2 linked regions of the Cellulosilyticum sp. I15G10I2 genome follow. Each later gene encodes a partner of the first gene's protein in a complex. Links are inferred from orthologs where the notes say so. Each region holds a gene or a part of one and is shown in the gene's direction. Other genes may lie near its edges.

Region 1 (10,301 bases):
GGACGCAGAGATGTGGCATCCTAATATTGCGGTATCAGAGGTAGACGGCAAAATACCACATGCGCCTATTGTAGCAGCGCAGGTCGCAGACGAACTGCTTAATATTAAAGGGATAGAAGCGTCTTTTGTTATAACAAGTAAAGACGATTATGTTATGATTAGTGCAAGGTCTTTATATGATGTGAATGTGCAGCGTGTAATGGAGCTTCTTGGAGGTGGCGGACATTTAAGTGTGGCAGGTGCTCAGCTTAAAGATATCACACCACTTGAGGCTAAAGTAAAATTAAAAGAAGCTATGAATAAATATTTTGAGGAAGGTGAATCCAAATGAAAATTATTTTAACACAAGATGTAAAAAAAGTAGGTAAAAAAGGGGATATCTTAGAGGTCAAAGACGGCTATGCGCGTAATGCTTTGCTTCCCAAAGGGCTTGCAGTAGAAGCAAGTGCGGTTAATCTTAATCAAAGGAAATTAGAACAAAACGCTATGGACAAGAAAAAACAAGCGGAACTTGATGAAGCTAAGCAAATTGAAGCTAAACTTAAAGAGAAAGAAATTAAGCTTGCGCTTAAGACAGGTGAAGGCGGCAAAATATTTGGTTCTGTAACTTCAAAAGAAATAGCAGAAACAATTAAAAAAGAACTTGGTCTTGATATCGATAAGAAAAAAATCCAATTAAAAGAAGGCATTAAGTCACTTGGAACTCAAACTATCGCTATTAAATTGCACCCACAAGTAACTGCCAGTGTCACTGTTTCAATTGTTCAGGCATAAAGACTAAAGACTTAAGAAATGAAGGAGAGGAATAGTCTATGGAAGAGATGCAACACCTGAGGATTCCTCCACATAGCATAGAGGCTGAACAATCTGTTTTAGGGGCTATGATTATGGACCATGAAGCCGTAGTGGTAGCCAGTGAAATGTTAACGCCTGGTAATTTCTATAGGCCTGATCATGAGCAAATTTTTGCAGCCATTATGGAACTCTATACAAATGGCAGTCCGATCGACTTGATCACAATTCAAGATAAGCTTGTTCAAAAAGGCGTATTAGAACAAGTCGGAGGACTTAATTATATAGCAGAACTGGCGAGTATCGTTCCGACATCGGCACATATTAAGCAATACTCCAAAATTGTAGAAGAAAAGGCTGTTCTTCGAAGGCTTATTAAAGCAAGTAATGAAATTACAGCCAAGGGCTATGAGGGTGAAGAAACGATTGATGATATTATGGGATTTGCAGAAAAACAAATCTTTGATATCATACAAAACAAACGTACAGAAGATTTTTCACATATTAATCAAATAGTAATACAGTCTATTGATAAAATTGAACAAGCGCATCAAACAAAAGGTGGCGTAACTGGGGTGCCTACAGGGTTTATCGATTTAGATTATAAGACTGCAGGCTTGCAGCCATCAGATCTTATTTTAGTAGCCGCAAGACCATCAATGGGTAAAACGGCTTTTGCACTTAATATCATCCAAACAGCAGGTATTAAACATAAAAAAGGTGTAGCCGTATTTAGTCTGGAAATGTCAAAGGATCAGCTTGTAAGCCGTATGTTATGTGCAGAAGCAATGGTTGATTCACAAAAAGCACGTACAGGCGCACTGGAAAAAGAGGACTGGGATAGACTTGCAAGATGTATTCCAAATATTGCATCCTCTAGTATTTATATAGATGATACACCAGGTATCACAGTAATGGAAATGAGAGCCAAGTGTCGGAGATTAAAGATGGAAAAAGGACTTGACCTTATTATGATTGACTACCTTCAGCTCATGAGTGGTAATTCAAAGGGGGATTCAAGACAGCAGGAGATATCTGAAATATCCAGATCACTTAAAGCGCTTGCCAGGGAGATGGGGGCACCGGTCATAGCATTATCTCAGCTTTCGCGTGCATGTGAAGCTAGAGCAGATCATAGACCTATGCTTTCTGACCTGAGAGAATCGGGCGCAATAGAACAGGATGCCGATGTGGTTATGTTTCTTTATAGAGATGAATACTATCATCCTGATACAGATAAGAAAAATATAGGTGAAGTTATTATTGCTAAGCAAAGAAATGGTCCAACAGGAACCGTAGAACTTGTTTGGCTTGGACAATATACTAAATTTGCTAATATGCAGAGGTAATTTCAAAACATATAAAATAGTATTTATGTTTTTAAAGAGGGAAGCGAAAGTTATGGAGCAATGTACATTTGAAATGATTAGTGAAGAACATATAGATGAAGTAAGAGCTATTTATCTTTACTATATCAATCATTCAACAGCAACATTTCATAAAAGAGAAATATCAAAAGATGAAATGAGAGAGTTAGTTATATTTAATCATTCTAAATATGAAGGATACGTTATCAAATATGCAGGCGTTATATGCGGCTATGTGGTACTTACACAGTATAAAACAAGAGAAGCTTTTGATCAGACAGCAGAGGTAACCATTTATTTGAAACATGGGTATGAAGGACGAGGGATTGGTTCTTTGGCACTCCTTTTTATAGAAGGTCGTGCAAAAACAAAAAAACTTCATACACTTATAGGTCTTATATGTGGTGAAAATACAGGAAGTATAGCACTATTTGAGAAACATTGTTATAAGAAGTGTGCACATTACAAAGAAGTTGGGTATAAGTTTGATAGGTGGCTTGATCTTGTATGCTATCAGAAAATTATCACCTAATAGAGCCACAAAAAGCCATAAATTGACATTCTGGGTCAATTTATGGCTTTTTGTGTTAAGCAAGCGCTGCTTCTATTTCTTTGAAAACATCTTTTACATGTTCTAGATGAGTCGCCTTATAAGCATTACTGCCACAGAACAAAAGGGCATTCTCGGTATCCCCTGTGGCAGCAGCTATAAGTGCACTAGATATGCAATAAGGAATGTCTACTATACCACATTTATGGATACAATCATATAGACAGCTGTCATTTCCTGGGGGATTTTTAATAAAACCATTAAGAATGGCTCGGCCAGGCATACCCACAGGACTTTTTATAATACCTATATCCTCTTTACGGGCATTCATATAAGCTTCCTTATAAATAAGAGGGGCATCACATTCATAAGTGGTGACAAAACGCGTTCCCATTTGCACACCATCAGCACCATTTGCAAGAGCATGGGCTACATCTTCACCTGTATAAATACCTCCAGCTGCGATAACAGGAATTGATTTATGATATTTTGCTTCATATTCAGAAGCTATTTTTTTAACATCATTTACAATATCAAGTACATTTTCTTCCTTAGAAACATCATCAGGTGAAAAGCCGAGATGTCCACCAGCAAGAGGCCCTTCAACTACGATACAATCAGGTGCATACTGATACCTCTTATCCCACATGCGACAAATGACGCTAGCAGCTTTTCCAGAAGATACAATAGGGGCAATTTGTGTAGAACTTCCTTGTACAAGCCCAGGTAGGTCTAAAGGAAGACCTGCACCAGATATAATAAGGTCAATTTTACAGCTTACAGCTTTTTTGACAAGTTCAGCATAATTTTTCATAGCTACCATTAAGTTGACACCTATAATACCATTTGGAGCTATTGTACGCGCATTTGCAATTTCTTTCTCAAGAGCTCTTAAGTTAGCGCCCAATGTATTAGCTATAAAATCAGATTCTCTAAAGCCTATTTGTACGCCAGAAAGAATGCCGATCCCACCACATTTTGCCACATGGCCAGCAAGAGAGCTAAGAGAAATACCAATTCCCATACCTCCTTGAATGACAGGAAAAGACGGCATTAGATGTCCGATGTTTAATTTTTTAGAAGACATAATTCAATCACCTCGATAGTATACTTTGAAAATCAAAATAAATTGTTTGATAATCAAAGTATATTATTGTGGCAAAAGAATGTCAATAGAAAATACTTTAACAATCAAACTTGACAAAATGGGATTAAGTGGGATATACTTTGGATGTAAAATACTTTGATAAACAAAATATTCTATATTCAAAGTTTACGGTTGGAGGAGATGGGCTTGCAAAACTCTATAGAAGTAGTCAATGAACTGCTTGTAAATTTGTTTAATGATATACTTACAATTGAAAAAGCAGCCCTTGATAGTGGGCCGTTTAATGACTTAACGATGACAGAGTTACATGTTATAGAGGCAATTGGCTTTGCACCAAGGACAATGACTGAAGTAGCAAGCCAGTTAGGCATTACTGTAGGGACGCTTACAACTACTATTAATCGTCTTGTAAAAAAAGAGTATGTTCTTAGAAATCATGCTCAAGACGACAGACGATTTGTAGTGATTACACTGACAAATAAAGGGAAACTTGCCCATAGATTACATGAAAGTTTTCATGCGACGATGGTTAAAAGTATAGTAGACGGCATGTCAGAAGAAGATAATAATATACTTATTGAATCACTTAAGCGCTTAACTGAATTTTTTAGAGAGCAGTACGATATTACAAAATAACCATATAGGAGATCAAAGACATGTATGGAGTAAAAATAAGTGGCCTAGGTAAAGCAGTGCCAGAACTTGAAGTATCTAATGATGATATCGCTAAATTTATTGATACATCAGATGAGTGGATTGAATCGCGAACAGGCATAAAATCCAGACATATCTCAACAGGAGAAACCACAACTGACTTAGCAGCCTCAGCTGCACAGCATGCGCTTACAGACAGCGGCCTAAATGCTGATGCAATAGATTTAGTTATTGTTGCAACAGTAACCCCAGATTATACAATGCCAAGCACAGCTTGTTGTGTAGCACAAAGACTAGGTATTAAAAATGCCACTTGTTTTGACCTTGCAGCAGCATGCAGTGGTTTTATCTTTGCCTCAGAAGTCGCAGTAAGTCTTATTCATCAAGGCAATTATAAGCATGCACTAGTAATAGGTGCAGAAGTGCTCAGTAAGACTGTTGACTGGGAAGATAGAAATACCTGTGTGCTTTTTGCAGATGGCGCAGGTGCTGCTGTTTATGCAAGATCAAATGAAAATAAAGTGATTAAGATTTTAACAGCTAGCGATGGGGACGGAAGCGACCTTATTACACTGCCAAGTCTAACTGAGCCTAATAAGTTTAATGAGACACAAAATACTCAAAAGTATATGCAGATGAATGGCAGAGAAGTTTATAAATTTGCAACAACAGCTGTTCCACAGAATATACAAAATGTTTTAGCTGATACCGGTTATACGCCGCAAGATATAGATTTGTTCATTTTACATCAAGCAAATGCTAGGATCATGGATAGTGTAGCGAAAAAACTAGATGTAGATAATGAGAAATTTTTTAAGAATTTACACAAGTATGGTAATACCTCAGCCGCTAGTATTCCAATAGCGCTTGCTGATGCAAAAGAAAAGCTAAAGCCCGGAGACAAGATTATTTTATCAGGTTTCGGAGCAGGACTCACATGGGGCAGTATGTTTATTGTATGGGAATAATGGTCCCAGGGAATAGTATCCAATAGGCTATAAGCCATTTAGGATAAATTATAATATTAGGAGGAAGTTAAAATGGTATTTGAAAAATTACAAGCAATCGTAGCAGACAAATTAGGTATTGAAGAATCAGAAGTTAAAATGGAGTCAACATTTCGTGATGATTTAGGTGCAGATTCACTGGATCTTTTTGAAATCGTTATGGCAATTGAAGAAGAATTTGGCATCTCAATTTCAAATGAGGATGTAGAGCAAATTCAAACAGCTGGAGATGCAGTAAACTATATTACAGAAAGACAATAAACCATTAACAAAGGAGTTTGAATGCTATGAATAGTATATGTGATATGCTGGGCATTAAATATCCTATATTTCAAGGTGCAATGGCGTGGGTAAGCAATCATGCCATTGCAGCGGCAGTATCAAAAGCAGGGGGTCTAGGCATTATAGCTGCAGGTAATGCACCAGCTGACTGGCTTAGAGAAGAAATAAGAGCATGCAAAAAGGTAACTGATAAACCTTTTGGTGTCAATGTTATGCTTCTTAGCCCCCATGCTGATGAAGTTGCAAAGGTGGTAGCAGAAGAAGGCGTAAAGGTTGTTACGACTGGTGCTGGTAACCCAGGGAAATATATGGAATTATGGAAATCTAAAGGTATAAAAGTTATTCCCGTTGTCCCATCTGTGGCTATTGCTAAAAGAATGGAAAAAGAGGGAGCTGATGCAATTGTTGCTGAAGGATGTGAATCTGGAGGGCACATTGGTGAGCTCACAACAATGGCTCTTATACCACAAGTAGTAGATGCAGTAAGTATTCCTGTTATAGCAGCTGGAGGCATCGCTGATGGCAGAGGTTTTGCAGCAGCAATGATGTTAGGCGCACAGGCAGTGCAAATCGGTACACGCTTTTTAGTAGCTGAAGAATGTACTGTGCATGAAGCTTATAAAGAAAAGGTATTAAAAGCTACAGATATTGATACTGTAGTAACAGGGAGATCAACAGGACATCCCGTCAGAGTATTTAAAAACCAAATGACAAGAACTTTTATGAAATTAGAAAAAGAGGGTACAGACTTAAATAAGCTTGAAGAGCTAGGTGCTGGAGGACTCTACAGAGCAGTAATAGAAGGTGATGTCATGAATGGCTCTGTTATGGCAGGACAAATTGCAGGCCTTGTTAAAAAAAGGCAGCCAGCAGAGGAAATTATTGAAGAACTTATGAAAGAATTAAAAGAAATAACACTGCAAAGAACACATTATATTAACGAAAACATGTAATCTATAGTACAAAGAAATATTGAAGAAAGCAGGTAGTGGTAGAGGTGAAAACAGCGATATTATTTCCCGGGCAAGGCGCTCAAAGTATAGGGATGGGCAAGAACTTATATGATAATTATAGTGAAAGTAAAAGAATATTCGATGCGGCAGCTGATATTTTAGATTGGGATATAAAAGAAGTTTGCTTCGAAGATTCGCAAGGAATTATTAATCAAACCCGTTATACACAAGCTGCACTTTTTACCACGAATGTAGCTGCTTATGAAGCTTTGAAAGCTAAAGGGTTTAAGGCAGATGCAGTACTTGGATTTAGCCTAGGGGAATACAGTGCTATTATGGCAGGTGGCGCCCTAGGTTTTGAAGAAACTTTGAAATTAGTTGAAAAAAGAGCAGGCTATATGGAGACATGTGCAAAAGCACATCCAGGTGGTATGGTAGCTGTGATTGGACTTGAAATAGATAAAATAGATGAAGTGTGCAAGAAGGTTACAAAAGAAATAGGGCCGGCAGAAATTGCTAATGATAATTGTCCAGGGCAAGTTACATTATCTGGAACAAAAGAAGCACTAGAGGCAGCTATGCCATATCTTAAAGAGGCAGGGGCTAAAAGGGTATTGCCTCTTCAAGTAAGCGGCGCTTTTCATAGCTCGCTGATGAAAGATGCTGCGGATGCACTGCAGGCAGAGATTGAACATATCACTTTTAATGAAGTGAATATACCTATTATAAGCAATGTAACGGCAGATTACATGAACAAGAATCAGATAATTGCTAATATTCCTTTGCAAGTAGTAAAAGGGGTTCGGTTTAGAGAAAGTATTCTGCATTTAATAGGTGAAGGATTTGATACATTTATAGAAGTGGGTCCTAAACGCACACTCTGTAATTTGGTTAAGAAAATATCTGGTGATGTTAGGGTGTTAAATGTAGAAGATCAAGCTTCTCTTGAAAATGTAATAGAGATTATAGGAGGCAAAGTATGCTAAAAGATAAGGTTGCAATCGTTACAGGAAGTGTAAGAGGAATAGGAAAAGAAATCGCTATGCTTTACGCAGAGAACGGCGCAAAGGTTGTTATTAATTACCCGATGCACAGCATGGGCCAAGAAGCCAAAGCAGTAGTTGAAGAAATAGAAGAAAAAGGCGGCAGTGCTGTTGCTATTTGTGCGGATATTTCAAACTTTGAAGAATCAAAAGCACTTATTGATAAGACGATCAATCACTTTGGCAAACTAGATATTCTTGTAAATAATGCAGGGATAACGAGAGATATGCTGCTTCTAAGAATGACAGAAGAAGAATTTGATCAAGTTATTGCTGTTAATCTAAAAGGCGTGTTTAACTGTACAAAACATGCTACAAAAGTTATGTTAAAAACTGGCGGCAGTGTTATTAATATGGCATCTGTAGTTGGACTTGCAGGCAATGTAGGACAGTGTAATTATGCAGCATCAAAAGCTGGTATTATCGGATTTACAAAATCCGCAGCAAGAGAATTCGGACAAAAAAATATTCGTATCAATGCTATTGCGCCAGGCTTTATTGTATCAGAGATGACAAATGTTCTTCCAGATGCAGTAAAAGAAGCAACAACAAGTAATATTCCAATGAAACGCTATGGAAGCATGAAAGACGTAGCAAATACAGCATTGTTTTTAGCAAGTGACCTTGCAACTTATATTACAGGAGAAACAATTAGAGTAGACGGCGGTATGGCAATGTAATCTAACCCTAATAAGGAGGTGGAAAAATGAGTAATAGAGTAGTTGTTACTGGGATGGGAGTCGTATCCCCTGTAGGTAATGATATCGATACTTATTGGAATAATTTAAAAGAAGGCGTGAGTGGTATTAAACTTATCTCCGATGCAAATCATTTGGAAGAATTACAAGTAAAGGTTGCAGGAGAAGTCACAGACTTTCAGCCAGAAAAACATATGGATAAAAAAGAGCAAAGAAGACTTGCGAAATTTTCTCAGTTTGCTATTTATGCTAGTAAAGAAGCATTAGAGCAGGCGGGTATAGATATGACTAAAGAAGATCCTACTAGAGTGGGCGTTATCATCGGAAGTGGTATAGGTGGACTCGGTGTTATAGAAGAAGAAGCGAAAAAGCTAAGAGAAAAAGGTGCTAAAAGAATATCTCCGCTTTTTGTACCTATGGCTATTGTAAATATGGCAGCAGGCAATGTATCTATTTATACAGGTGCAAAGGGTATTTGTTCAACAGTTGTAACAGCTTGTGCATCGGGTACCCATTCAATTGGTGAAGCCTTTAGAGCACTTAAACAAGGTATTAATGATGTCATTATTGCAGGTGGTACTGAGGCATGTATTACACCCCTTGGTATAGCTGGCTTTAGTGCACTTACGGCACTTAGCAGTTCAAGTGATCCTAAAAGAGCATCTATTCCATTTGATAAAGAGCGAGATGGCTTTGTTATGGGAGAAGGTGCGGGTGTTTTAGTACTTGAAACACTAGAACATGCAAAGAAAAGAGGGGCACGTATTCTTGCAGAAGTAGTAGGGTATGGCGCAACAGGAGATGCCTATCATATTACCTCCCCTATGCCTGATGGTGAAGGGGCGACAAAAGCAATCCAAGAAGCTATTAATGAAGCTGGTATTGATCCAAGTGAAATAGATTACATCAATGCTCATGGTACAAGTACACCTTACAATGATAAGATAGAAACACTAGCTATTAAAAAAGTATTTGGGTATGACACTAAGGTAGCTATTAGTTCAACTAAATCGATGACAGGACATCTTTTAGGAGCAGCTGGTGGTATAGAAGCAGTGGCTATTGTTAAAGCTGTAGAAGAGGATTTTGTTCCGCCTACAATTGGCCATCAGGTTTCAGATGAAGAATGTGATTTAGATTATGTACCTAATGTAGGAAGAGCGATGAAAGTTAAATATGCAATGAGTAATTCACTAGGATTTGGCGGACATAATGCAAGTATTATAGTCAAAAAGTGGGAGGATGAAGTATAGATGGATATTGAAATTATTAAACAATTAGTTAATGAGTTTAAAGAAGCTGATCTTACGAAGTTATCGCTCAAATGTGACACATTTGAGATTAACCTTGAAAAAGAAAAAGAGATCGTTCAAATAGCCAGCTCCCAAGTCGTTCAACCAGCTATGAATTATCCAACTATTGCTATTAATAACGAAAGTGACAATGTTGTTATTAAAAAAGAAGATTGCTCAGAAAAAAAACAAATTACTTCACCGATGGTAGGGACTTTTTATGCATCAAGTACTCCTGGGGGAGCACCGTTTGTAACAGTAGGTTCTAAAATTAAAAAAGGTGACGTGATTTGTATTATAGAAGCTATGAAACTTATGAATGAAGTGGAAGCCGAAGTAGACGGCGAAATAGTAGAAGTATTAGTAAAAAATGAACAAATGGTAGAGTATGCTCAGCCATTATTTGTGATTAAATAATTTAAGGGAGTGAAACCATGTTAAACATTCAGCAAATTATGGAGATTTTACCCCATAGATATCCCTTTCTACTTGTAGATAAGGCTGAAATACTAGAAAATGGCGCAGGTGTTATAGGGTACAAAAACGTTACAATGA
Region 2 (10,172 bases), on another replicon or contig:
ATCAGATCACAGCCCTAAGAGAAGTAAAAGAGGAAACAGGCGTGGAAGCACGCATCGTAAAATATATTGATTCAAGTCAATACACCTTTAAAGGAAGAGAAGATGTTATCCACAAAACTGTACATTGGTACTTAATGACAACTGATAGTTTTTATTGTAAACCTCAACGAGAAGAATATTTTATTGATGCAGGATATTATAAGTATTATGAAGCCTACCACCTTTTAAAGTTTAATGATGAACGGCATATATTAAAAAAGGCCTATGATTTATATAATTGCCTTAGGGATTCAAAACATACTTTAGATGCTACTAGCAGAAATATCAAACAATAAAAACTTTCAGTTTAAAGGGGCTGAAAGTTTTTATTGTTTGATACTATAGCGTACTGTATCTGAAAAACAAGAAAAACTATCACTTATGAAAGAGATAGTTTTTAAAATGCCGCTGGCCGGACTCGAACCGGCACGTATTGCTACGCCTGATTTTGAGTCAGGTGCGTCTGCCATTCCGCCACAGCGGCAAAAGGTGTTCTCGCATTTACATTAAGAAAATATCAGAACAAATAATATATTATCACAACATTAACTAAATATCAATACATACTTATAATTTCGCAGAGGATTATATTGTTTGTTTAAAAAGATTGTTTATAAGAGGATAATCATTTAAACTGGACACAAGTAGTTTGATAAAAATATTAAATTAGGAGGGACATAACAAAATGCATGAAGATAAAGAACTTCAGTTAATCAACGATGCAAAGCATGGCGATGTAAATGCATTTGAGGTCCTTATAAGCGCATACGAAAAGAAGATTTATAATATTTGCTTAAGAATGCTTTGCAGCGAGCCGGATGCTTATGATGCTGCACAAGAAGTTTGTATCAAAATTTGGAAACAACTTTATCACTTTAAAGGAGACTCTAAACTGAGCACATGGATTTATAGGATTGCTACGAATGAGTGTTTAGATAAGTTACGTAAAGCTAAAAGTAAAAGGGAAATTTCTTTGTTCCAAACAAATGAAAAAGATAATGAAGTATGGGTGATTGATAAAGTCTGCGAAAATGAAAACGTAATAAGTATCATAGAAAATAAAGCGTTGCAGGAGATATTAAAACAGGCTATGACAGAACTTAAAGAAGAACATCGCACAATGATTGTGTTACGTGATATTAATGCCTATGCATATGACGAGATTGCTGCTATTTTAAGTATTTCTTTAGGCACAGTAAAATCTAGGCTGTCTAGAGCAAGGTTAGCCCTTAAAAAGATTTTACAGCAAAACAAGGAACCTTATAAGTCTTTTTTCGTCAAAAAAGGTAGCGAGGAGGGTGAACAATGAAATGTCATGAATGTATTGAACAATTATCAGCTTATATAGATCATATGCTAACCCCGGAAGAACAAAAAGAACTTGAAAGACATTTAGAATCATGTCAGTCTTGCCAAGAAGAGTTAAAGGCTTTAATAGAAATAGTAGAGAGCATAGCGGCTTTAGAAGACGTTGAAATACCTGAAACACTACATGAGGATATTATGAAAAGTATTCATGAAGATAAAGAATCAATTAAAAAGAATGTAAAGTTGAAAACATGGATGAAATATGTTGCAAGCACTGCAGCTGCATTACTGATCGTTGTGATATTATTAGATGGTTCTCAAATATTGCAGCATAAAAAATCAAGTCTGACAAAAACTGAAAGTGCATCTGAAGAACAGATTCAGGACAATATGATGCTTTCTAATGATACGCAAATGAAAGAGTATAAAGCTTCGCAAGAGGCGGATGCTGCAGATAATCCACCTGAGCAATCAATAGCGATAGCCCAAAATAGAGACATAACCTCTGAACTCACTGAAGTATGGGAAGTTATATCCCTTGACAAAGTAAAAACTGTGGAACTTATTAGTGCGTATATTACAACCTATGAACTTCAAGCTATGTATTTGCCTGATGAATCTAATCCAACATCAATTATTATTTATCAAATTAACAATAAAAATGAATTATTCAATAGCATTAAGGGGATAAATAATGATATAAAAATTTCTAAAGAAGAACCAGAAGGTGAAAATTTAGAAATTATTATAAAATAATGTAATAAGATGTGCTTCGTACTTGACAGTAGTAGAGGTTTTTGTTAAATTAAAGGCGTAGGTAAATATGAGATTACGATGAAAAAGAGAAGTAATAAGAGTAAGTAGTTTCAGCGAGATTGGAAGAGTGTGAGCCAATTACTGCTTTTTTATGAAAGGCACTTTGGAGTAATGTTTTATGAAAGAGGAATGCATCTTTGCATTCAATAAGGGTGGAACCGCGGAAGATACCTTTCGTCCCTTGCATTATAGGGATGGAAGGTTTTTTATTTTACTCAAAAATAATAAGGAGGAAAGTTCATGCAAGAAAAAAACATGCAACAAATAGTAGCTGTTGCCAAATCACGAGGATTTGTATACCCAGGATCGGAGATCTATGGGGGACTTGCAAATACTTGGGATTACGGCCCACTAGGCGTGGAGTTTAAAAACAATGTTAAAAAGGCATGGTGGAAAAAATTTATACAAGAAAGCCCTTATAATGTTGGTGTAGATTGTGCCATACTTATGAATCCAAAAGCTTGGGTCGCATCGGGTCATGTTGGAGGATTTAGTGATCCGCTTATGGATTGTAAAGATTGTAAAGAACGCTTTAGAGCAGATAAAATTATTGAAGATTTTCTAGTTGAAAAAGGAGAGCCTGCAATTGTAGATGGATGGAGCAATGAACAAATGAAAAGCTTCATTGACGAGAATCAAATAGCATGCCCAACTTGCGGTAAACATAACTTTACAGATATTCGACAATTTAACTTAATGTTTAAAACTTTCCAAGGCGTAACTGAAGACTCAAAGAATGTTGTTTATTTACGTCCAGAGACTGCGCAGGGGATTTTTGTAAACTTTAAAAATGTACAACGTACAAGCCGTAAAAAAGTGCCTTTTGGAATAGGTCAAATAGGTAAATCTTTCAGAAATGAGATTACCCCAGGTAACTTTATTTTTAGAACTAGAGAATTTGAACAAATGGAGCTTGAATTCTTTTGTAGCCCAGGAACAGATTTAGAGTGGTTTAGTTACTGGAAAGACTATTGTAAAAACTGGTTACTTAATTTAGGGGTTAATGAAGACCATATGCGTATTAGAGATCATTCAGCCGAAGAATTGTCTCATTATAGCAATGCGACATCAGACATAGAATTCTTATTCCCATTTGGATGGGGAGAATTATGGGGAATTGCAGACCGTACAGATTTCGACCTTAAACAGCATCAAGAGCATTCAGGTGAGGATATGCAGTATTTTGATCCCACGACTAATGAAAAATATATTCCTTACTGTATTGAGCCTTCATTAGGTGCGGATAGGGTAACGCTTGCGTTCTTATGTGAAGCGTATGACGAAGAAACATTAGAAGATGGTGATACAAGAACTATTTTTAGATTTCATCCAGCACTTGCGCCTGTTAAAGCAGCTGTTTTCCCATTATCAAAAAAATTATCTGAAGAAGCAACAGCAGTTTATCATATGTTGTCAAAACATTTTAATATTGAGTATGACGAAAGTGGTTCTATCGGCAAACGTTATAGACGTCAAGATGAAATTGGAACGCCTTTCTGTATTACTGTAGATTTTGATACTAAAGAAGATCAAAAAGTTACTGTGCGCGATAGAGATACAATGACTCAAGAACGCATAGATATTGAGCATTTAGTAGCATATATTCAGAATAAAATGGAGTTTTAATAGCAAAACTTATCAAAAAATGTATAATAGAGATTAAAAATTTTAAAACACTCTATTCAATCTCAAAATTTATGGTATAATGTATGGGAAATGGAAATAATAACTAAGTCTACTTAGTATTCGTCGCCAAACTAAACTAAGAAACAGACACTATTTCATGCAATGAAGAAAAATTAGGAGGGAAAAACATGAGCCAAAAATGGGTTTATATGTTTAAAGAAGGAGATCCAAAAAACAAAAATTTACTCGGTGGAAAAGGTGCAAACCTTGCGGATATGACACAACTTGGTTTGCCAATTCCTCAAGGATTTATAGTAACAACTGAAGCGTGTACAGGTTACTATGACAATGGTAAAAAACTTACAGAAGAAATGGAAGGCCAAATCAGAGCTAGTTTAGCAGAGTTAGAAGCGCTTTCAGGCAAAAAATTTGGTGATAATGAAAATCCATTACTTGTTTCAGTGCGTTCCGGGGCAAGAGTTTCTATGCCAGGGATGATGGATACTGTATTAAACTTAGGACTTACTGATGCAGCAGTAGAAGGTCTTGCAAAGAAAACAGACAATCCAAGATTTGCATACGATTCTTATCGTCGTTTTATTCAAATGTTCTCAGACGTAGTTATGGAAATACCAAAACCACGTTTCGAAAAAATTATAGATGAACTCAAAGAAGAAAAAGGTGTTAAATTAGACACAGACCTTACAGCTGATGATTTAAAAGAAATGATTGTAAGATATAAAGCGCTTTACAAGCAAGAAAAAGGGGAAGAGTTCCCTCAAGATCCAGAACTTCAGCTTATGGAATCTATCAAAGCTGTTTTCCGTTCTTGGATGAATCCTCGTGCGATTGTTTACAGAAGAATGCATGACTATCCAGCAAGCTGGGGTACAGCTGTAAATGTTCAAATGATGGTATTTGGTAATATGGGTGATACATCAGGTACAGGCGTTGCCTTTACAAGAAATCCATCTACTGGTGAAAATAAAATTTATGGTGAGTACTTAATCAATGCACAAGGTGAAGACGTTGTTGCGGGGATTCGTACACCAAACCCAATTTCTCAACTTGCTGAAGATATGCCAGAAGTTTATGCTGAATTTGAGCGTATTTATACAAAACTTGAAAATCACTACTGTGATATGCAGGATATGGAATTCACTGTTGAAGACAAAAAATTATATTTCTTACAAACACGTAATGGTAAAAGAACTGCAGCAGCGGCACTTAAAATAGCTGTAGATTTAGTTGCTGAAGGTAAACTTACAGAAGAACAAGCAGTTCTTCGCGTAGATCCAAAACAACTTGATCAATTACTTCACCCTATGTTTGATCCAAAAGCGCTTAAAGCGGCTAAAGTGATTGGAAGTGCACTTCCAGCATCACCAGGAGCAGCAGCAGGTAAAGTATATTTCACAGCTGAAGACGCAAAAAATGCAGCAGCGGCAGGTGAAAGAGTTATTTTAGTTCGTCTTGAAACATCACCAGAAGATATTGAAGGTATGGCAGCAGCGAAAGGTATTTTAACAGTACGTGGTGGTATGACATCACATGCAGCTGTAGTTGCTCGTGGTATGGGAACATGCTGTGTATCTGGCTGTGGCGAAGTTAAAATAAATGAAGAAGCAAAAACCTTTGAACTTGCAGGCACTGTATACAAAGAAGGCGATTACATTTCATTAGATGGTTCTACAGGAAACATCTATGGAGAAGACGTTGCAACAATTGAACCAGAAATTACTGGCGACTTTGAAACATTAATGGTATGGGCTGATAAAGTGCGTACACTTAAAGTTCGTACAAATGCTGATACACCAAAAGATGCAGCCAATGCTGTTAGATTTGGCGCAGAAGGTATTGGTCTTTGCCGTACAGAGCATATGTTCTTTGAAGAAGATCGTATTATGAAAGTTCGTAAAATGATCGTTGCTAAAGAAGAAGCAGAAAGAAGAGCAGCTCTTTTAGAACTTCTTCCATTCCAAAAGCAAGACTTTGTTGGTATTTACGAAGCAATGGAATCAAGACCGGTTACAATCCGTCTTCTTGACCCACCACTTCATGAATTCTTACCACACAGTGATGAAGATATCGCAGAACTTGCAAAAGCTATGGGAATCTCTTTTGAAGAATTAAAAGCTACAGTTGAATCATTACATGAATTCAACCCAATGATGGGACATCGTGGATGCCGTCTTGCAGTTTCTTATCCAGAAATTGCTGAAATGCAAGCACGTGCAATCATTGAAGCTGCTATTCAAGTGAAAAAAGAAAAAGGTTTTGCAATTGTACCAGAAATTATGATCCCACTTGTTGGAGAAAAGAAAGAACTTCAATTTGTAAAAGATATTGTTGTTAAAACAGCTGATGCAGCAATCAAAGAAGCTGGTATTGAACTTGAATACCATGTAGGTACAATGATTGAAATACCTCGTGCAGCGCTTACAGCAGATGCTATTGCAGAAGATGCAGAATTCTTCTCATTTGGTACAAACGACCTTACACAAATGACATTTGGTTTCTCTCGTGATGATGCTGGTAAGTTCTTAGAAGATTATTACAGCAAAGAAATTTATGAAGTAGATCCATTTGCAAGACTTGATCAAACAGGTGTAGGACAACTTATACAAATTGCAGCTGAAAAAGGTAGAAAAACGCGTCCAGATATTAAACTTGGTATTTGCGGCGAACATGGTGGAGATCCTTCATCAATTGAGTTCTGCCATAAGGTAGGATTAAACTATGTATCATGCTCACCATTCCGTGTTCCAATTGCACGTTTAGCAGCAGCTCAATCTGCCATTAAAAATAAATAATTACAGTTAAATTTATCATGATAATTTAAGTATTTTGAATAAAAACCCATGTTATAAAATATGGGTTTTTATTTTTTTTTATAAAAATGTCATTAAAAAAAGGATATGGGAATATTATGTAGTATTTATATTAGTATGTGGGGTGATCAATATGTGCTATAGAAAAGAGCAGGAAGCATTTGAGATAAAGCATTTAAGTGCTTATGCGGCTAAATCAATATATTCTAAAGGCAGAAAAATTCATGAGGAAGAGTGTGAGGTAAGAACGGCATTTCAAAGAGATCGAGACAGAATATTGCATTCAAAAGCATTTAGAAGGTTAGCACATAAAACACAAGTTTTTATATCACCAGAAGGAGATCACTATAGGACAAGACTTACACATACACTTGAGGTATCACAAATAGCAAGAACAATTGCAAGAGCATTAAGGCATAATGAAGACCTGACAGAAGCTATTTCGCTCGGTCATGACTTAGGACACACGCCGTTTGGACATACGGGGGAACATATGCTGCAGGAACTAACACAAAATGACTTCTCGCATAATAAACATAGTTTAAGAGTTATAGAAGTGCTTGAAAATAAGGGACAAGGACTTAATCTTACATATGAAGTAAGAGATGGCATTTTTAATCATCCTACAAGCGGCAGACCATGTACGCTAGAAGGCAAGATTGTACAAATATCTGATAAAATAGCATATATTAATCATGATATTGATGATGCAATAAGGGGAAAAGTTTTAAAAAAAGCAGATTTACCTAAAGACTGTATTGCTATTCTTGGAGATTCTTCGAGTAATCGTATACATCTGTTAATATCGGATATTATAAGAGAAAGCAATCAAAAAGATACTATTCAAATGAGTGATAGTGTAAAAAATGCTTTTTATAGTATGCGAGAATTCTTATTTGAAAAAGTTTATGTAGGATCCCTTGCTAAGCAGCAGGAAGATAAAGCAAAACAAGTCATTTATCAGCTTTATAATTATTATATTAATAAAGTTGACAAGCTGCCCAAAGAATATATAAAAAGGCTGCAACTTGGAGATTCTGAAAAACAAATAGTATGTGACTATATTGCTGGAATGACAGATCGCTTTGCCATTCACACTTTTTGCGATTTGTTTTTTCCGGCTTCTTGGAATATTTATTAGTGTAGTTTTCATAAAGAAAGAAGGAGAGTAGATGTATTATCCAGAGCATATAATAGAAACTATTAGAGAAAGAAGTGATATAGTAGCTCTAATCTCCGAATATACAACACTTACTAAAAAAGGAAATTCTTATACTGGATTATGCCCATTTCATAATGAAAAAACTCCCTCCTTTTCAGTAAGTGAAGAAAAGCAGCTATATTATTGTTTTGGTTGTGGAGCGGGAGGTAATACAGTAACTTTTTTGATGCAAAAAGAAAATATGACTTTTCCTGAAGCGATAAAATATTTGGCTGAAAGAGAAAATATCGAGCTAGATGAGCTTGCATTGTCCCAAGATGAAATCCAAAAAAATCAAAAAAGACAACGCTTACTTAATGTTATTAAAGAAGCTGCAAAATTTTTCTACTTTAGTTTAAGAGATACAAAAAATGAAGAAATCATGCACTATTTAATAGAACGAAATGTTTCTATAGAGATGATTAAACAATTTGGACTAGGGTACTCGCCAAGTGATTACAATATACTTTATAAATATTTACAGGAAAAAGGATATGATGATGATACGCTTATGGAAAGCGGATTGTTTTTAAAAAGCAAAAAAGGAGGTTTTATTTATGACCGATTTGCATCACGCCTTATATTTCCTATTTTTGATGTGAGTAAAAAAGTAATTGCCTTTGGCGGAAGAGTAACCGATGGCAGTATGCCCAAATATCTTAATTCGCCTGAGAATATTTTATTTAATAAAAGTTATACACTTTATGGTCTTAACTTTGCAAAAGCAACCTCAAGTAACTATTATATATTGGTAGAAGGTTATATGGATGTGATTGCAATGCATCAAGCGGGGTTTACTCAAACAATAGCCTCTCTAGGAACAGCCTTTACGTCCTCTCATGCAAAACTATTAAAACGTTACACCAAAGAAGTTGTTATTATGTATGATAGTGATAGCGCAGGGATTAATGCAACATTAAGGGCCATTCCTATTCTTAGAAATGAAGGCATAAAGGTAAGAGTATTACAACTTAAATCAGGTAAGGATCCAGATGAGTATCTCAAAAAGTATGGAAAAGAGCACTTGATGGAACTTATAAAAGGAGCTAAAGCAGATATTTGGTTTGAAATTTCAAGATTTGAGTTGAAATATGATTTAAAAATACCAGAGCAAAAGGTTATGTTTTTACAAGAGGTTGCAGGTCGATTGAGTGAAATACCTAGTACAATAGAGCAGGCTATCTATATTGATGAAATATGTGATACTTATCAGATTGAAAGTAGTGCATTTAAAGCCGAAGTCAATAATAATTACAAAAAAATAAAACATATTTATAGTACAAAAGACAGTCAAGCACATCCAAAAGGTAACCGCCAGGCTGTTAGTACAGAAGTTATTTTTTTATCAACCATTTATCACTATCCTCACATTGTTAAACAAGTTAAACAATATATCACACCAGATATGTTTGAGGGTGATTTGCTTAAGGATTTAGCGAAAGAAATTTTTAAAGCTGCTGCAGAGCATAATGAAATTAATATGATGTATTTTACAGCGCGTTATCCAGAAAGCACTGAACAGAATATTATTTCTCATATTATGATGCACAAAGATGAACGTTATGAAGAACAAACTATTCTGCACAAAATGGTTCTAGAAAATATAAAAAGACTTAAAGGAAATTATTTAGGGAAAAAAATGAATGAAACAAAGGATGCAATAGAAAAGCAGAATCTACTATTTCAAAAAAAGGCACTTGACAAATTGTATATTGATTTTATAAATGGTTAGAATAGTAGACAGGAGAAAGGATTGATAATAGTGAAAGATATGGCAGAACAAAAACTAGCTTTTAAGGCAAAACTTGATCAACTTATTAATATGGCGAAGGATAAAAAAGGTATTTTAGAGCAAGATGATATTAATGAAGTCTTTTCAGATATAGAACTAGAACCGAGTAAGATCGAGCAGATTTATGAATATTTAGAGTCTCAGAATATTGATGTTATTGGAAATATTGCAGATATTGAAGTGGATGATACTGAGATAGATTTTAGTAATTTGCCTGATGGTATCAGTATCGATGATCCAGTCCGTATGTATCTTAAGGAAATTGGTAAGGTACCTCTTTTATCAGCGGATGAAGAAATTAAGCTGGCGCTCAGAATGGAAGAAGGAGATCAGGAAGCTAAGAAAAAATTAGCAGAAGCTAATTTAAGATTGGTAGTTAGTATTGCAAAAAGGTATGTAGGCCGTGGAATGCTTTTCTTAGATCTAATTCAAGAGGGAAATCTAGGGCTGATCAAAGCGGTAGAAAAATTTGACTACTCAAAAGGGTTTAAATTTAGTACTTATGCAACTTGGTGGATTAGACAAGCTATTACAAGAGCTATTGCTGATCAGGCACGTA

The links.
Region 2: the proteins of dnaB (region 1) and dnaG are in contact, whole or in part, in a crystal structure (PDB 2R6A), measured with the Geobacillus stearothermophilus proteins. The link is inferred for Cellulosilyticum sp. I15G10I2 from one-to-one orthologs. Residues at the interface, in WP_033016901.1 of Geobacillus stearothermophilus: Ser13, Glu15, Ala16, Gln18, Glu91, Leu92, Asp94, Ala95, Val96, Pro97, Thr98, Ala99, Ala100, Asn101, Tyr104, Tyr105, Ile108; in WP_049624496.1 of Geobacillus stearothermophilus: Lys456, Leu457, Leu458, Pro459, Ala460, Asn463, Ala464, Leu467, Leu535, Leu536, Ile537, Ala538, Gln544, Glu545, Asp548, Tyr549, His552.

What each region holds. Positions count from the first base shown.
Region 1 is NZ_FMMP01000028.1:400,908-411,208, reverse strand. What follows is about bases 1-2,976. They hold dnaB (replicative DNA helicase), read left to right. Parts: upstream 1-812; coding sequence 813-2,141; downstream 2,142-2,976. Other genes in these bases: BN3326_RS20950 (NAD(P)H-dependent flavin oxidoreductase), read right to left, coding at 2,747-2,976; BN3326_RS20955 (GNAT family N-acetyltransferase), read left to right, coding at 2,194-2,691; rplI (50S ribosomal protein L9), read left to right, coding at 328-774; BN3326_RS20970 (DHH family phosphoesterase), read left to right, coding at 1-331. Outside these bases: more of BN3326_RS20950, read right to left, coding at 2,977-3,796; BN3326_RS20945 (MarR family winged helix-turn-helix transcriptional regulator), read left to right, coding at 4,004-4,453; BN3326_RS20940 (beta-ketoacyl-ACP synthase III), read left to right, coding at 4,474-5,439; acpP (acyl carrier protein), read left to right, coding at 5,512-5,739; enoyl-[acyl-carrier-protein] reductase FabK, read left to right, coding at 5,766-6,713; fabD (ACP S-malonyltransferase), read left to right, coding at 6,758-7,699; fabG (3-oxoacyl-[acyl-carrier-protein] reductase), read left to right, coding at 7,693-8,436; fabF (beta-ketoacyl-ACP synthase II), read left to right, coding at 8,463-9,707; accB (acetyl-CoA carboxylase biotin carboxyl carrier protein), read left to right, coding at 9,708-10,163; 3-hydroxyacyl-ACP dehydratase FabZ, read left to right, coding at 10,181-10,301. UniProt on the Escherichia coli protein: The main replicative DNA helicase, it participates in initiation and elongation during chromosome replication. Travels ahead of the DNA replisome, separating dsDNA into templates for DNA synthesis.
Region 2 is NZ_FMMP01000006.1:530,402-540,573, forward strand. The notes cover bases 7,326-10,172. They hold dnaG (DNA primase), read left to right. Parts: upstream 7,326-7,792; coding sequence 7,793-9,553; downstream 9,554-10,172. Other genes in these bases: BN3326_RS02525 (deoxyguanosinetriphosphate triphosphohydrolase), read left to right, coding at 7,326-7,761; rpoD (RNA polymerase sigma factor RpoD), read left to right, coding at 9,593-10,172. Also shown: BN3326_RS02495 (NUDIX hydrolase), read left to right, coding at 1-335; BN3326_RS02505 (RNA polymerase sigma factor), read left to right, coding at 725-1,348; BN3326_RS02510 (anti-sigma factor family protein), read left to right, coding at 1,345-2,103; BN3326_RS02515 (glycine--tRNA ligase), read left to right, coding at 2,404-3,789; ppdK (pyruvate, phosphate dikinase), read left to right, coding at 3,978-6,602; more of BN3326_RS02525, read left to right, coding at 6,754-7,325. UniProt on the Escherichia coli protein: RNA polymerase that catalyzes the synthesis of short RNA molecules used as primers for DNA polymerase during DNA replication.